Regions from separate parts of the Acidovorax bellezanensis genome, predicted to be linked through region 1. Evidence: riboswitches for the same ligand, from Rfam matches in the RefSeq annotation. Region 1 holds a riboswitch; each other region holds the start of a gene.
What was found. A riboswitch is a leader RNA that binds a small molecule or an ion and turns the genes downstream of it on or off. The one in region 1 is predicted to bind cobalamin.

Region 1 (3,230 bases):
AGATGCGCCAGCCAGCTCACGCGCTGGCCAGGCAAGGCGCCCTCGTACTTGAGATCGGCCGACTGGTTGTAGCGGTTGTCACGGCTGTAGATGTTGGCGCCCGAACCGCGAAAGCCGGCGTTGTAGATGCCGTCGGTGCGCAACTGCAATTCCAGGCGGTGCAGATCGGCGAGCTGCCAGCCCAGCGCGCCGGTCGCGCCGCGGCGCTTGTAGCTGGTGTTCGTCATCTCGGAGCCACCGCTGCCCGAGGTGTAATCGTCACGCCCGCCCACGTTCGCGCCTATGTACCAGTCCCACTGCTCATTGGCACCGCTGAGCTGCGTATCGGCACGCCACAGGCCCGCACTGCCGCCCACGGCGGACACGCGATTGCCGCCGCCGCTGGCGCCGGTGCGCAGGATGATGTTGATCACCCCGCCCATGTTCTGGCTGCCGTAGACCACCGAGGCCGGGCCGCGCACGATTTCTATGCGCTCCACATCCGACAGGCTGAGCTTGGACAGATTGGCCGTGCCCGCGCGCCGCCCGTTGAGCAGCACCGCTACCTGGCTGCGGTAGTCGCGGCCCTGGCCGTCGGTGGAGGCGCCGCGCAGGTTCAGCGAAGTCTGGGCGGCCGTCCATTCGCTCAGAAAGCCGACCGCATGCTCGGCCAGCAGGTCCGTGACCGAACGCGCCGAGGAGCGCTCTATTTCCGCGCGGTCTATGGTCTGCGTGGTGGCGGCGATGCGCGAACGGTCTTCGGGACGCGCCGTGGCCGTGACGAACACATCCTCCAGCGCCTGGGGATTTTTATTCCCCGTGACTTCCGCGGCGGCGGGAGCGATGCCGCCAAGCGCCGCGCCGCAGGCCAGCAGGCACAGTGCGGCCGAGCGCTGCAAGCGAAAGCCCGGGCGCAAGGCGGCCATGGAGTACGCGGAAAAAGAGGGCGAAGACGAAGCGGCGCGGCCGCGTGTCGGCCACGAACTGACAAAGGAGTGCATGCGAAGATTTCAAACGTGCGCTTCGCTCACCCGCGAAACGCACAGATCAATACCCACCGCAGTGCACGCAGCCAGGGGGCAAGTTGGCGGCCACGCACAAGCCAGCCGCCCACCTGCCCAGACATGCGCACTCCCGCGGCGTCCGAAGCGATCACAAAGGCCGGTATCCGGGCTTGCGAAACGCCGGCGGGCTCTTTAGAGCACTCCGACTCAGCCCTCGCCTTCCCACGCCATACATCGACGCAGTGACTGCCAGCCATGAATGGGCCAGCCTGAGGACCTGAGATTTCGCCTACCGTTGCGGGGGCAGCGCAGGAATTGCGAGACTTTGAAGCCCAGCGCACCTGCTTGTCGAACACCTTCGAATCTGGGCGCCACCGGGAAGTGAAGTCTCACCACCCGATCGACGCCTGGCCGCATTATCAGGGGAAAGCGCCATTTCTCCGCGGCGAGCCCGGGCCGGACTACCGCAGGCATCAAAAACTGCATATTTGCATAAAAAACCACATTCTTATAACCAGAATTGCATTCCTGGTTTTCATGCGGCTTGCGCGCCACTAGACTAGAGGCTTGCTGCGCTGCAGGTTCACTGGTTGAGGCGCAGGTCGTTTGTTGCCATTCCCATCCAAGAAAGCCTTTTGTATGTTGAAGAAAACCCTCTCTGCTCTTGCCTTCGCCAGCCTGGCCCTGACGGTCCACGCGGCCGACGTGGTGCTCAAGGTCGCGGCCACTGCCGTGCCCCAGGCCGAAATCCTCAACCACATCAAGCCCGTGCTGAAAAAGCAGGGCATTGATCTGCAGGTGCGCGAATTCAGCGACTACGTCCAGCCGAATGCGGCCGTGGAAGACAAGCAGCTCGACGCCAATTTCTTCCAGCACCAGCCCTACCTCGACAGCTACAACAAGGACCGCAAGAGCTCCCTGGTGGCCGTGCCCAACGGCAAGGTCCATGTCGAGCCGTTTGGTGCCTACTCCAGCAAGGTCAAGAACGTCAAGGATTTGAAGGACGGCGCCACCGTGGCCATCCCCAACGACCCGTCCAACGGCGGACGCGCCCTGATCCTGCTCGCCAAGCAGGGCCTGATTGAGCTCAAGGACCCCAAGAGCCTGACCCCGACCCCGATGGATGTGGTGAAGAACCCCAAGAAGCTCAAGTTCAAGGAACTGGAAGCGCCTTTGCTGCCACGCGCCCTGGCGGACGTGGATCTGGCCCTGATCAACACCAACTACGCCATCGAAGCCAAGCTCAACCCCACCAAGGACGCCTTGTTCATCGAAGGCAAGGACTCGCCCTACGCCAACATCGTGGTCGCCCGCCAGGACCGCGCCAACGACCCGACCATCGCCAAGCTGATGCAAGCCCTGCGCAGCGAAGACGTGAAGAAGTTCCTGCAGGAAAAATACAAGGGCGCGGTCGTTCCGGCGTTCTGAGCGCGGCCTGCCCCACCCCAATCAAGCGCTGCCTGGCAGCGCTTTTTTGTGGGCGCCGCAAAACGGTCTGGCCTCAAAAATATGTAAATGTGTAAGTGGATGCAACACAACTCGTGTCGCCTATGGTGAAATAGCCGCCATCGTCTGCTTGATCCCATTTTTCCAGACGGCATTTTGCCCTCGGCCCACAGGATTTCTCCATGTCTGAAGATACGCTGTCCCCTTCCCCAGCCCTTTCCCTTGAAAAGGCCGTCCGCATCGGCTTGAACGAAGTCACGCGTGACAAGACCCTGGAGCTGTACGAGCGCAAATACGGCCAACCCGATGCCAACGCCGCGCTGCTGCTGTTTCGCGGCGATGTGGCCGAAGCCAACCAATACGACAAGATCCGCCCCCTGTCGGTCGCCAAGGCCATGGGCCATGTGATCGTGATCGAAGGCCAGAGCCAGAAGCGCGGCACCAGCGGCCACTACCAGGTCCAGTGCAACCAATGGGGCCTGCTGGAAATACTGGCGCAACTGGCCTGAAACCCAGAGGGGCTTTTTTCAGCGCTCCCAAAGCCCATTGCCTGCGCAACTGGCGCGGCCCAGCAAGGGGCAGCGAGGAAGGGCCGCGCCGCACCGAGGCTGCCGTCCCCCTCCACCGAAGGTTGAGAGGGGGAAGGCGGGGCCGGCCATCCGGCGAAGCGGCTCAGGGGGTGTTCATTCCCGTCCACACCCACCACGACAGCGCCAGCATCATCACGCCCGTCAAGGCGTCGAGCACGCGCCAGGGCAGCGGGTGGGCAAACCAGTGCTGCATGCGCCGGCCGGCCAGCGC
Region 2 (3,230 bases), on a different contig from region 1:
CGGCTTCGTCCTCGCCCAGCGTCAGCGCGTCCAGGTGGCGCCCGCTCATCGCCAGCAGCGCCAAGCCCAGCACGATGAACGGCAGGCTCAGCCGCACTTCGTCAAAACTGCGGTCGGCCAGCGAGCCCATCAGCCACAGCACGATGTCCTGCATGTCGGTGGGCGTGGGCGCGAGGTTGATGGCCAGCGCCGTCAATGCCGCCGTCAGCGCCGACATGGCCACACCGGCCAGAATCAGCGTCAGATTGCTCGCGCCGTTCCTGGCGATGCGGTAGAGCACGCTGGTCGCCGCCGCCGCGCTGCCCATGGCCACCGTCGGCAGCAACCAGGCATTCCAATGCCACAGACCGAAGTAAATGCAGACCACGGCCCCCAGCCCGGCGCTGGAGCTCACACCCAGAATGCCGGGCTCGGCCAGCGGATTGCGCAGCAACCCCTGCAAGGCCGCGCCCGACACGCCCAGCGACATGCCGACCAGCACGGCCAGCAGCACGCGCGGCAGGCGGATTTCCTGGACGATGGCCTGGTGGCGCAAGGCCAGATCGCTGCCGCCACCCTGGGCGAACACGGCGTGCCACCAATCGGCCACGCCGATCCGCACCGAACCAATGCCCAAGGAAATACAGGCCAGCACCAGCAATGCGGCCAGCAAGCCCAGATTGAGCAGCCACGGACGCGGCGCGACTTGCACCCGCGTCATGACTTCAGCTCCGCGCCAATGGGCTTGATGCGCAAGGCGTCGACCTGCGCCGCCATGGACTCGGCCGCCTCGATCAACTGCCAGTTGCTGCAGCCCCAGTCGTTTTGCTGCAAGGCCACCACGGGAATGCGCTCCAGGAGTTTTTTCATTTGCGGATGGCGGCCCAGGGCCGAGCGGGCATAGGCCAGGTCGTTGACCATGGAAGGCGTGATGAAGACATCGGGCGGGTTCTGCAGAATGCGCTCCAGATCGATACGCCCCCAGCCCTGCAGGCCCAGGGCCGTCGCATGGTTGTGCAGGCCGGCGGCGGTGAGCACCGCATCGACATGGGTCTTGGCCCCCGCGCTGCCGCCGTTGGGCCGCAGGTACAAGGCATTGAACGGCCGGGGCGTGGCCTGCAGCTGCTTGAGGCGCTGGTCTATGCTCGCCAGCAACTCCTTGGCCGCCTGCTCCCGGCCCATGGCCTTGCCCATGCGCTTGGTGCTGCTGAAAATGCCGTCCCAGTCCGTGGGGAACGGCACCGTCACTATCTGTATGTCATGGCGCTTGAACAGGCTGGCCTGGTAGCGCGCGCTCCAGCGCCGCGAGGCCAGCACGATCTGCGGCTTCAGATGCAGCACGTCTTCGGCCGAGGCATCGTTGGCCGCGAATTGCTTCGCTTGGCTCGCCAGGGAGAAACGCTGGGCGTCCTGGCTCTGGCGCGACAGGGAAACGATTTGCGCCGGATCGGCCAGGCCCAGGGCCAGCACGTCGGCGCAGATATTGGTCGACATCAGCCGCGGCAAAGGCTCGGCCGCCTGCACCGCGGACGCCGCCAAGCCTGCCGCCAGCAGCCAGTAAAGGCGCGGCATCAGAAGTCCACGCCCGGCTGGGCCTTGACGCCGGCCCGGAACGCGTGCCGGGTGTCGGCGATCTCGCTGACCGTGTCCGCCAGCGCCAGCAGCTCCGGCGCCGCCGCGCGCCCGGTGATGATCACGGTCTGCGACGCCGGCCGGCCCTTGATGGCCTGCAGCAGCTCGGCCACGGCGAGATAGCCGTACTGCAGCATGAAGGTCAGCTCATCGAGCAGCACCAGTTGCAGGCTGGCATCGGCCAGCATGCGCCGCGCCTGGCTCCAGGCCAGCTCGGCCGCGGCCTTGTCCGCACTCCAGCCCTGGCTGTCCCAGGAGAATCCTGTCGCCATGGCGTGGTAGTCGACCTGCGCCTGCCGCCCCTGGCCCAGCAGGCCCATGTGCTGCAGGAACGTGACTTCGCCCGTGCAATGCGTGCCGGAAATGAACTGCACCACGCCCGCGCGATGCCCATGGCCCAGCGCCCGGTACAGCGTGCCGAAGGCCGACGTGGTCTTGCCTTTGCCGTTGCCGGTGAGCAGCACCACGATGCCTTGCAGCGTTTGCGAGCGCTCCATGGCCGCGGCCACGGTCGCTTTTTTGCGCTGCATGCGTTGTGCATGCGCGAGTTTGAATGATTCGTCCATGCTCTCCCCGAGCCCAACACGATGAAAGTGTCCCAGGGGAGAAGGAGATTGCGAGAGGACTGCCGCTGCGCGCAGGCGTGGACAGGCCGATCAGCAAACGGCCCACACCCCGTGGCATAAAACTGCATTCGTACAGGTCGGTATTCTGGCTCGCCCTCATTCAGCGCACACCACCTTCCCGGGCATCAGGCCCAGTGGCATCGAGTGTGTCTGTCAGGCTTACAGCAGCGGGGGCTGCGCCGGAATGTTCAGCGCAAAAGCGCCAAGGTCACCGGACTTCCCGTTTCACCCCAGGTCGGCATCGACGTGGGACTCCTGTACGGTAGGGGCGATTATAGGAGGGGACGGGGGCTGGAGGGGGAAAGGGGGCTTGGGGCGGACCACCCAGATGCAGTCGTTGGGAAACTCCAGCGCTGTCTTGATCGTGGAACCGCAAAGCTGCGAATCGCGGTTTGTGCGATTCTGTGGAGCGCACGCTTCTTCGACACCGAGGCCGAAATCCAGTTCACGCCCCTGCCACCGGACGCGCTTGAGGCTTGCCCAGCATCATGTGCGTGCTCTAAAGTGCGTGGAGACCCGTCGTACTGAAAGAGGTGTTCCGATGAATGAGCTTGACCGACTGGAAGCCATGCTCCGTGAGCGGCCGACATTCCTCTCCAATGCGCAACGTCGGGCGGCGTACGACGCGCAGGGAGACCGCTTTGCGCCGGCAGCGGATGTCCTTGTGGAACCGGTGACGGCGCACGGGGTTCCGGCTGAATGGACGTCCACGCCCGTTGCGAGCACCAGCGAAGTCATCCTCTATCTGCACGGCGGAGGATATGCCTGGGGCTCACTGAAGAGCCACCGGCACCTCGTGAGCGAGTTGGGTCGCGCGGCGGCGATGAGAACGCTCGCCCTCGAGTACCGGCGCGCCCCTGAGTGCCCGTTTCCTCAGGCTCTGGAAGATGCGGTCAGCGGATACCGATTTCTCCTGGATTCCGGCGTCCATCCCCGCCAGATCGCTGTCGCCGGCGATAGCGCGGGAGCCGGCCTGGCCGTGGCCTTGCTCGT
Region 3 (3,230 bases), on a different contig from region 1:
CTGCTGGGCCAGTTGTTCATCTCCGCGCTCAAGTCGGTGGCGCCGGTACTGGTGCTGATCCTGGTGATCGCCGCCATCAGCAACCACCGCCCCGGCGACGCCACGCTGATCCGGCCCGTGCTGTGGCTTTATGTCATAGGCACGCTGACGGCCTCCATCGTCGGCGTCACGGCCAGCATGCTGTTCCCCTCGACGCTGGTCTTGCAGACCGCGGCCGCCGCCACGGTCGCGCCGCCCGGCAATGTCCAGGAAGTGCTGATGGCCCTGGTGCTCAGCGCCGTGGACAACCCGATCAACGCCTTGATGCACGCCAATTACATCGGCATCCTGGTCTGGGCCGTGGCCATAGGCATGGCCTTGCGCCACGCCAGCGAAGGCACGCGCCGCCTGACGAGCGACCTGTCGAACGCCATCACGGCCATCATCCAGGGCGTGATCCGCTGCGCGCCCCTGGGCATTTTCGGCCTGGTCGCCGCCACGTTCGCCGACGCGGGCACGGCCGCCCTGCTCGGCTACGCCCACCTGCTGAGCGTGCTGATAGGCTGCATGCTGTTCGTGGCACTGGTGGTCAACCCCTTGATCGTCTACGCCAAGATCCGCCGCAACCCTTACCCGCTGGTGCTGATGTGCCTGCGCGAAAGCGCGGTGACGGCCTTCTTCACGCGCAGCTCGGCCGCGAACATCCCCATCAACCTGGCCCTGGCCAAGCGCCTGAACCTGGATCCCGACACGTACAGCATCGCCATTCCCCTGGGCGCGACCATCAACATGGCGGGCGCGGGCATTACCATCAGCGTGCTGTCCCTGGCGGCCGCCCATACGCTGGGCATCGTGGTCGACATCCCCACGGCGATTTTGCTGTGCGTGGTGGCGTCGGTCTGTGCCTGCGGCGCGGCCGGCGTGGCGGGCGGCTCGCTGCTGCTGATTCCCCTGGCCTGCAGCCTGTTCGGCATTTCCAACGACGTGGCCATGCAGGTCGTGGCGATTGGCTTCATCATCGGTATCCTGCAAGACTCCGCCGAGACCGCGCTGAACTCCTCGACCGACGTGCTCTTCACCGCCGCGGCCTGCCAGGCCGAAGCGCGCAAGACCACGGGTCTCTGACCACCGACTACCAACCACAGGCCCTCCATGCTGTTTGCCCCCCTCAAGTACATCCACCTGCTGGCCGTCATCGTCTGGCTGGGCGGCATGGTGTTTTCGCACTTTTTCCTGCGCCCCGCCGTGCAGACGCTGGAGCCCTCCGTGCGGGTGCCGCTGATGCACGCCGTGCTGCGGCGCTTTTTCGCGGCCATGCTGGTGACGGTGCTGGTGCTGCTGCTGTCGGGCCTGGGCATGGTGGCTTCGGTCTACCAGATGGCGGCCATGGCCGACCTGCAATTCCATATGCCGCTGTCGTGGAAAGTGATGGCGGCGCTGGGCCTGGTGATGGCGGCCTTGTTCGGCCATATCCGTTTCGCACTGTTCAAGCGCCTCGATCGTGCCGTGCAAGCGGCCGACTGGCCCGCCGGCGGCAAGGCCCTTGCCAGCATCCGCTTCTGGGTCGCGGCCAATCTGGCCATAGGCGTGGTGATCGTCACCGTGCTGCGGCTTTCGGCCTGAAGACCAGGACGCCGCACCACGCTAGAATCGCGGCGTTGGTGCGTGCCCTGCAGTTCTTGCCGGGCCGTTAAACGGGAAACAGGGTGGCGGCGATGCATTTCGCCCGCCTGGCCTGTACTGCCCCCGCAACAGTCAGTGATCAGAACCTGTTATCGCAGGCCAACGGACATCTGCAAGCCACTGGCGTCCACCACGCCGGGAAGGCCATGTCCGTCCACTCACCAGTCTGGATACCGGCCAACAAGGTGGTTTTTGCCCCGGGCAAAAGCCTTGTGAGTGAAGTGTCGGCGGGGTCGCTGGCGCGAACTGGTATGCCTTTCATGACTTTTTTCCAAGCAATCCACGCCGGCGTGCCGGCGCGTATGAGCGCCTGCGCGCTGGCCGTCCTCGGCCTGTGCTCCGCCGCCGGTGCGCAGACCGCGCCCGCGCTGGACACCATGGTGGTCACGGCCGCGCGCCTGCCCCAGCCACTGCGCACCGTCACGGCCGACATGAGCGTGATCGACGCCGCGGCCATTGAGCGCAGCGGCGCCGTCGGTGTCGCCGACCTGCTGTCCCAAGTACCCGGCGTACAGATCACGCGCAACGGCGGCCCCGGACAGATCACTTCGGTATCGCTGCGTGGCGCCGGCAACCAGCACACGGCCGTGTTCATCGACGGCGTGCGCTACAGCAGCCAGGAAATGCAAGGCGGAGCGGTCTGGGAGGCCCTGCCGCTGGCACAGATCGAGCGCATCGAAGTGCTGCGCGGCCCGGCCGCGGCCATCTACGGCTCGGATGCCATGGGCGGCGTGATCCAGATCTTCACGCGCCGGGGCGACGGTCCGCTGCGCGCCTACGCCGAGGCCGGCCTGGGCAGCCAGCACAGCTCCAAGGTCGCCACGGGCCTGCAAGGCGGCGCCAATGGCTGGAGCTATGGCCTGCATGTGGCCGACGAGCGCAGTGACGGCTTCAATGTGGGCAGCCCCTGGGTGGCCAACCCCGACAAGGACGGCTATGCCAATTCTTCGCTGGGGCTCAATGCCGGCCTGAAACAAGGCATCCACCAATTCGATGCGCGCCTGCTGCACAACCGCCTCAAGGCCCATTACGACCAGAGCCCACCGCCTTTCGACGACTTCGACACCGTGAAGAACACCACGGGCTCGCTGCGCTGGCAGGCCGCCTGGAGCGACCGCTACCAAAGCGTGGTGCAGTTGGGCCAGTCCCGCAACGACACCCAGCGCAACACCACGACCCCCGAAAGCGCCAAGGGCAACAGCACCAACTACCTGTGGCAAAACCAGTGGAAACTGGGCGCCCACCGCCTGAACCTCGATCTCGAGCGGCGCGAGGACCGGCTGACCACCAACTACGCCTGGACCCAGAACACCGACAGCCGCCGCGTGCAGGATTCGTTGTCGGCGGGCTGGCGCTATGCCAATGGCGCGCAGCAGTTCGACGCCAATGCACGCCATGACCGTATCCGCGACCAGCAAAGCAAGACCACGGGCGGCCTGGGCTACGGCCTGCAACTGGGTGACACGCTGCGCTGGGTGGCTTCGGCCGGCACGGCCTTTCGCACGCCCACGCTGTACGAACGCTTCACCGGCCAGGCCGCGATCGATCTGAAGCCAGAAAGCAGCACC
Region 4 (3,230 bases), on a different contig from region 1:
ACGGCCTGGCGCAGCAGCGCGTGGTCGGGCGTGGAACGGTCCAGGGGAAAGCGGCCCAGGTTGGAGGTGCGTGGCACGGAAGAGGAAACGCCGGCTTCGGTGAGCAGGTCGGCGGGCAGCATCAGCGCAACCGGGCCCGGGCGGCCGCTGCAGGCGGCGATGATGGCCTGCTCCACATAGTCTTCCACGCGCGAAGCCTGGTCGACGCGGCGCACCCATTTGGTGACGGGCTTGAACAGGCCGATATGGTCCAGGTCCTGGAAAGCGTTCTTGTCGGTCTGGTCGCGGGCAACGTCCTGCACCAGGGCGATCACGGGAATGGAGACTTTGAGGGCTTCGGCCAGCGGCGCGACCAGCAAGGTCGCGGCCGGGCCGTTCTGCGCGGTGATGACGGCGGGCGTGTTGCTCATGCGGGCATAGGCATCGGCCATGTAGCCGCCGGCATTTTCCGTTCTATAGGCAATTTGCCGCATCCCCATTTCCTCGGCCGCCAGCACGAACATGCTGGGCAGGCTTTGGCCGAAGAATTGGGTGATGCCGTGTCTTTGCAGCGTTCTGGCGACAATGTGCCCTACAGTGTCGTGCGCGTTGAGGCCGGGGTTGGAGAGAGGTTTCAGCATGGAGACAGGTTTCGTGCAACAGGATGGGAATGCATTTTTTTATAAAATAATGCAGCAACCAACATAGTTGAACAGTGGCAAAAACTGGAATCAATAGGGGTAACCCTTGGGGATATGGCCGTGGCCGAGCAAAACCATACGGATGTCGTGCGTGAGCGCATTCTTGAAAAACTGATACATGCCGAGTACATGCCCGGCCATGCTTTCAAGCTCAGAGAGATGACCGAGGACGGGGAATTCAAAGGCCTGAGCCAGACGCCCATCCGCGAAGCGCTGCTTCAACTGGTGGCCAAGGACATCCTCGTGGGGCAGCGCGGATTCACGGTGCGTGTGCCCATGCCTACCGTCGCGGGACTGGCGGAAGTGCGTTCCATCCGGATACAGCTGGAAATCATGGCGGCAACGGCGGGCATGCAGGACTGGACCCAGCAGGGCACGCACAGGCTGGAGCAGATCCACGGTGAACTGCTCCAGGCCAAGGCCGTGGGAGATGTGGCGACGATTCTGCGCAAGAACGTGCAATTCCATTTCGCGCTCTACGGCCAGGACAGGATGCCGTATCTGATGTCGCTGCTGCGCTCGCTGTGGGCCATCACGGGGCCCAGCATCCGCTTCCTCTACGAGGAAGGCCGTCCCATGGATGTGTCGGGACACCACGCCCATGAGGATGTCATCCTGGCCATGCGCACCCAGGACCGCCATCTGCTGGAAAAAGCCATAGCGCAAGATGGCTCGGAGCACGGCGAGAAAATCCTGCAGGTGCTCAGAGACAAAGTCAGTCCCGAAGCGCTGACGGTGCAGTCGTTCCAGAAGATGGAGCTGCTCAGAACCCGGGCCAAGCGCGGGCGCAAGATCCAGCACGAGCAGTAAGCCCCGGGCCTGATGCGTCGGGCGTTCCAGGGAAATGCATTCCGGGCCCACGCAGTCGGGGGCATGGGGCAAAAAAATGCGGTTTTTTGCCTGGCAGCCCTTTGCCGCGCTGTTAGAATTTGGGCATTGACCAGTCAATGGCTGGCACAACAGTTCAGGGTGATTAGCTCAGTGGTAGAGCACTGCCTTCACACGGCAGGGGTCACATGTTCGAACCATGTATTACCCACCAGACAAAAACCTCTTGGATCCGCGATCCAAGAGGTTTTTTTCGTTGGGGCCGGCGTTTGCCGCCGGGCCCCAAACCGCCCCTATTTTGCTGCGTCACTGCTAGAATTCGCGCTGCCAATGATTTGGCAAACTGCTTCAGGTGTTCGCATGCAGATGCGAGTGAAACGGGAACAAGGTACAGGCCGCAAGGCCTCAAGCCTTGGCTGCCCCCGCAACGGTAGACAGGAAACCATCCGACGGAGCCCCGCAGGGGGCCCAGCCACTGAACGATAGCGATTCTTATCCACGATAAGGGTTGAACGTTTGGGAAGGCCGGATCTGGCGCATCGCGCCGCCTGTGAGCCCGGAGACCGGCCTGAGGATAGTCGTGGTGCGCTTTGCGCATCGTTCTCAAAACTGTCTGCGGGGTGTGGACGGCGGCCTATTTGCGCTTTGCCGTTCCCCGTGGGCGGCAAGGTGCCATGTGTGCGGCCTTCACATCAGGTGGTATGAGCCTTTTGTTCCAATGCCTTACACATGCTTGCGCTCTGCTGAGCGCGTTCGTCTTTTTTCTTCCCCCCGTTTTTTCCTGACTATCGGCTGCGCCGCGGTGCAGCTGGCCTTTCCCCTGGCCGCCATGGCGCAGGCGGCGCTGCCCGATGTGCTGGTCAAGGATTCGCGCGACGACCCGGCTTTGCAGCTGGATCGGCCTTCGCGTTCGGGCTCCTATGTGGCCGTGCCCATTCAGGATCTGCCGGCCAGCCTGGACAGTGTGTCGGCGGAGCAGGTCAGCGAACGCGCGGACCATGCGGTGGGGGATGCGGTCAGCCGCACGGTAGGCCTGACGGCGACCGGCTCGCCCGGCAACGGCGGCCTGTCGTTCGCCAGCCGCGGCTTTGATGGCGTCGATTCCGTGGGCGTGGCCGAAGATGGCCTGGTCCTGGGCGTGGCCGCGGGCACGACCACCTACCCGAGCAACAGCTGGGGCTACGAGCGCTTTGAAGTGCTGCGCGGCCCGGGCTCGCTGATGTATGGCAGCGGCACCATGGGCGCGACGGTCAACGCCATCCGCAAGCAGCCCAGCCGCGAGCGCGCGACCGAAGTCCTGCTGGGCGCAGGCGCGCATGGCACGGTCCGCGCCGGCATCGGTGCCAGCGGCGCACTGGGCCAGGAATGGAGCTACCGCGTCGACGCCTATGGCGAGCGCAGCGACGGCGAGCGGGATCTGGGCCGCAGCGACAGCCAGAAGCTGATGAGTGGCCTGCGCTGGCAGCCGCGTGGCGATCTGCAAGTGGACTTGACGGCCGACTTCAGCGACCAGAAGCCCGAGCGTTACTTCGGCACGCCCGTGGTGGATGGCCGCCTGGCCACCGAGCTGCGCGACAAGAATTTCAACTTCCTGGACAGCGATATCCACTACAAGGACCAGCGCTACAAGGCCAAGCTGCAGTGGCAGCCGCGGGACGGCATGACGCTGCGCAATGAGCTCTACCATTTCAAGGCCGACCGCCACTGGAAGAATATCGAAGG

Region 2: another riboswitch for cobalamin. It lies ahead of cobO (cob(I)yrinic acid a,c-diamide adenosyltransferase); the one in region 1 lies ahead of N0K08_RS13690 (TonB-dependent receptor).
Region 3: another riboswitch for cobalamin. It lies ahead of N0K08_RS20350 (TonB-dependent receptor domain-containing protein); the one in region 1 lies ahead of N0K08_RS13690 (TonB-dependent receptor).
Region 4: another riboswitch for cobalamin. It lies ahead of N0K08_RS14195 (TonB-dependent receptor); the one in region 1 lies ahead of N0K08_RS13690 (TonB-dependent receptor).

What each region holds. Positions count from the first base shown of each region.
Region 1 covers NZ_JAODYH010000006.1:47,534-50,763, reverse strand. Annotated here, with positions in the region: gene N0K08_RS13690 (TonB-dependent receptor) at 1-905, opposite strand, end outside; cobalamin riboswitch at 1,122-1,358, opposite strand; gene N0K08_RS13685 (MetQ/NlpA family ABC transporter substrate-binding protein) at 1,623-2,411, shown strand; gene N0K08_RS13680 (hypothetical protein) at 2,612-2,938, shown strand; gene N0K08_RS13675 (LysE/ArgO family amino acid transporter) at 3,102-3,230, opposite strand, start outside.
Region 2 covers NZ_JAODYH010000004.1:141,745-144,974, forward strand. Annotated here, with positions in the region: gene N0K08_RS08835 (FecCD family ABC transporter permease) at 1-700, opposite strand, end outside; gene N0K08_RS08840 (ABC transporter substrate-binding protein) at 697-1,551, opposite strand; gene cobO (cob(I)yrinic acid a,c-diamide adenosyltransferase) at 1,551-2,177, opposite strand; cobalamin riboswitch at 2,296-2,511, opposite strand; gene N0K08_RS08850 (alpha/beta hydrolase) at 2,779-3,230, shown strand, end outside.
Region 3 covers NZ_JAODYH010000014.1:85,995-89,224, forward strand. Annotated here, with positions in the region: gene sstT (serine/threonine transporter SstT) at 1-1,104, shown strand, start outside; gene N0K08_RS20345 (CopD family protein) at 1,132-1,602, shown strand; cobalamin riboswitch at 1,622-1,858, shown strand; gene N0K08_RS20350 (TonB-dependent receptor domain-containing protein) at 1,923-3,230, shown strand, end outside.
Region 4 covers NZ_JAODYH010000007.1:29,231-32,460, forward strand. Annotated here, with positions in the region: gene N0K08_RS14180 (acetolactate synthase catalytic subunit) at 1-620, opposite strand, end outside; gene N0K08_RS14185 (GntR family transcriptional regulator) at 741-1,490, shown strand; tRNA gene N0K08_RS14190 (tRNA-Val) at 1,648-1,722, shown strand; cobalamin riboswitch at 1,842-2,094, shown strand; gene N0K08_RS14195 (TonB-dependent receptor) at 2,311-3,230, shown strand, end outside.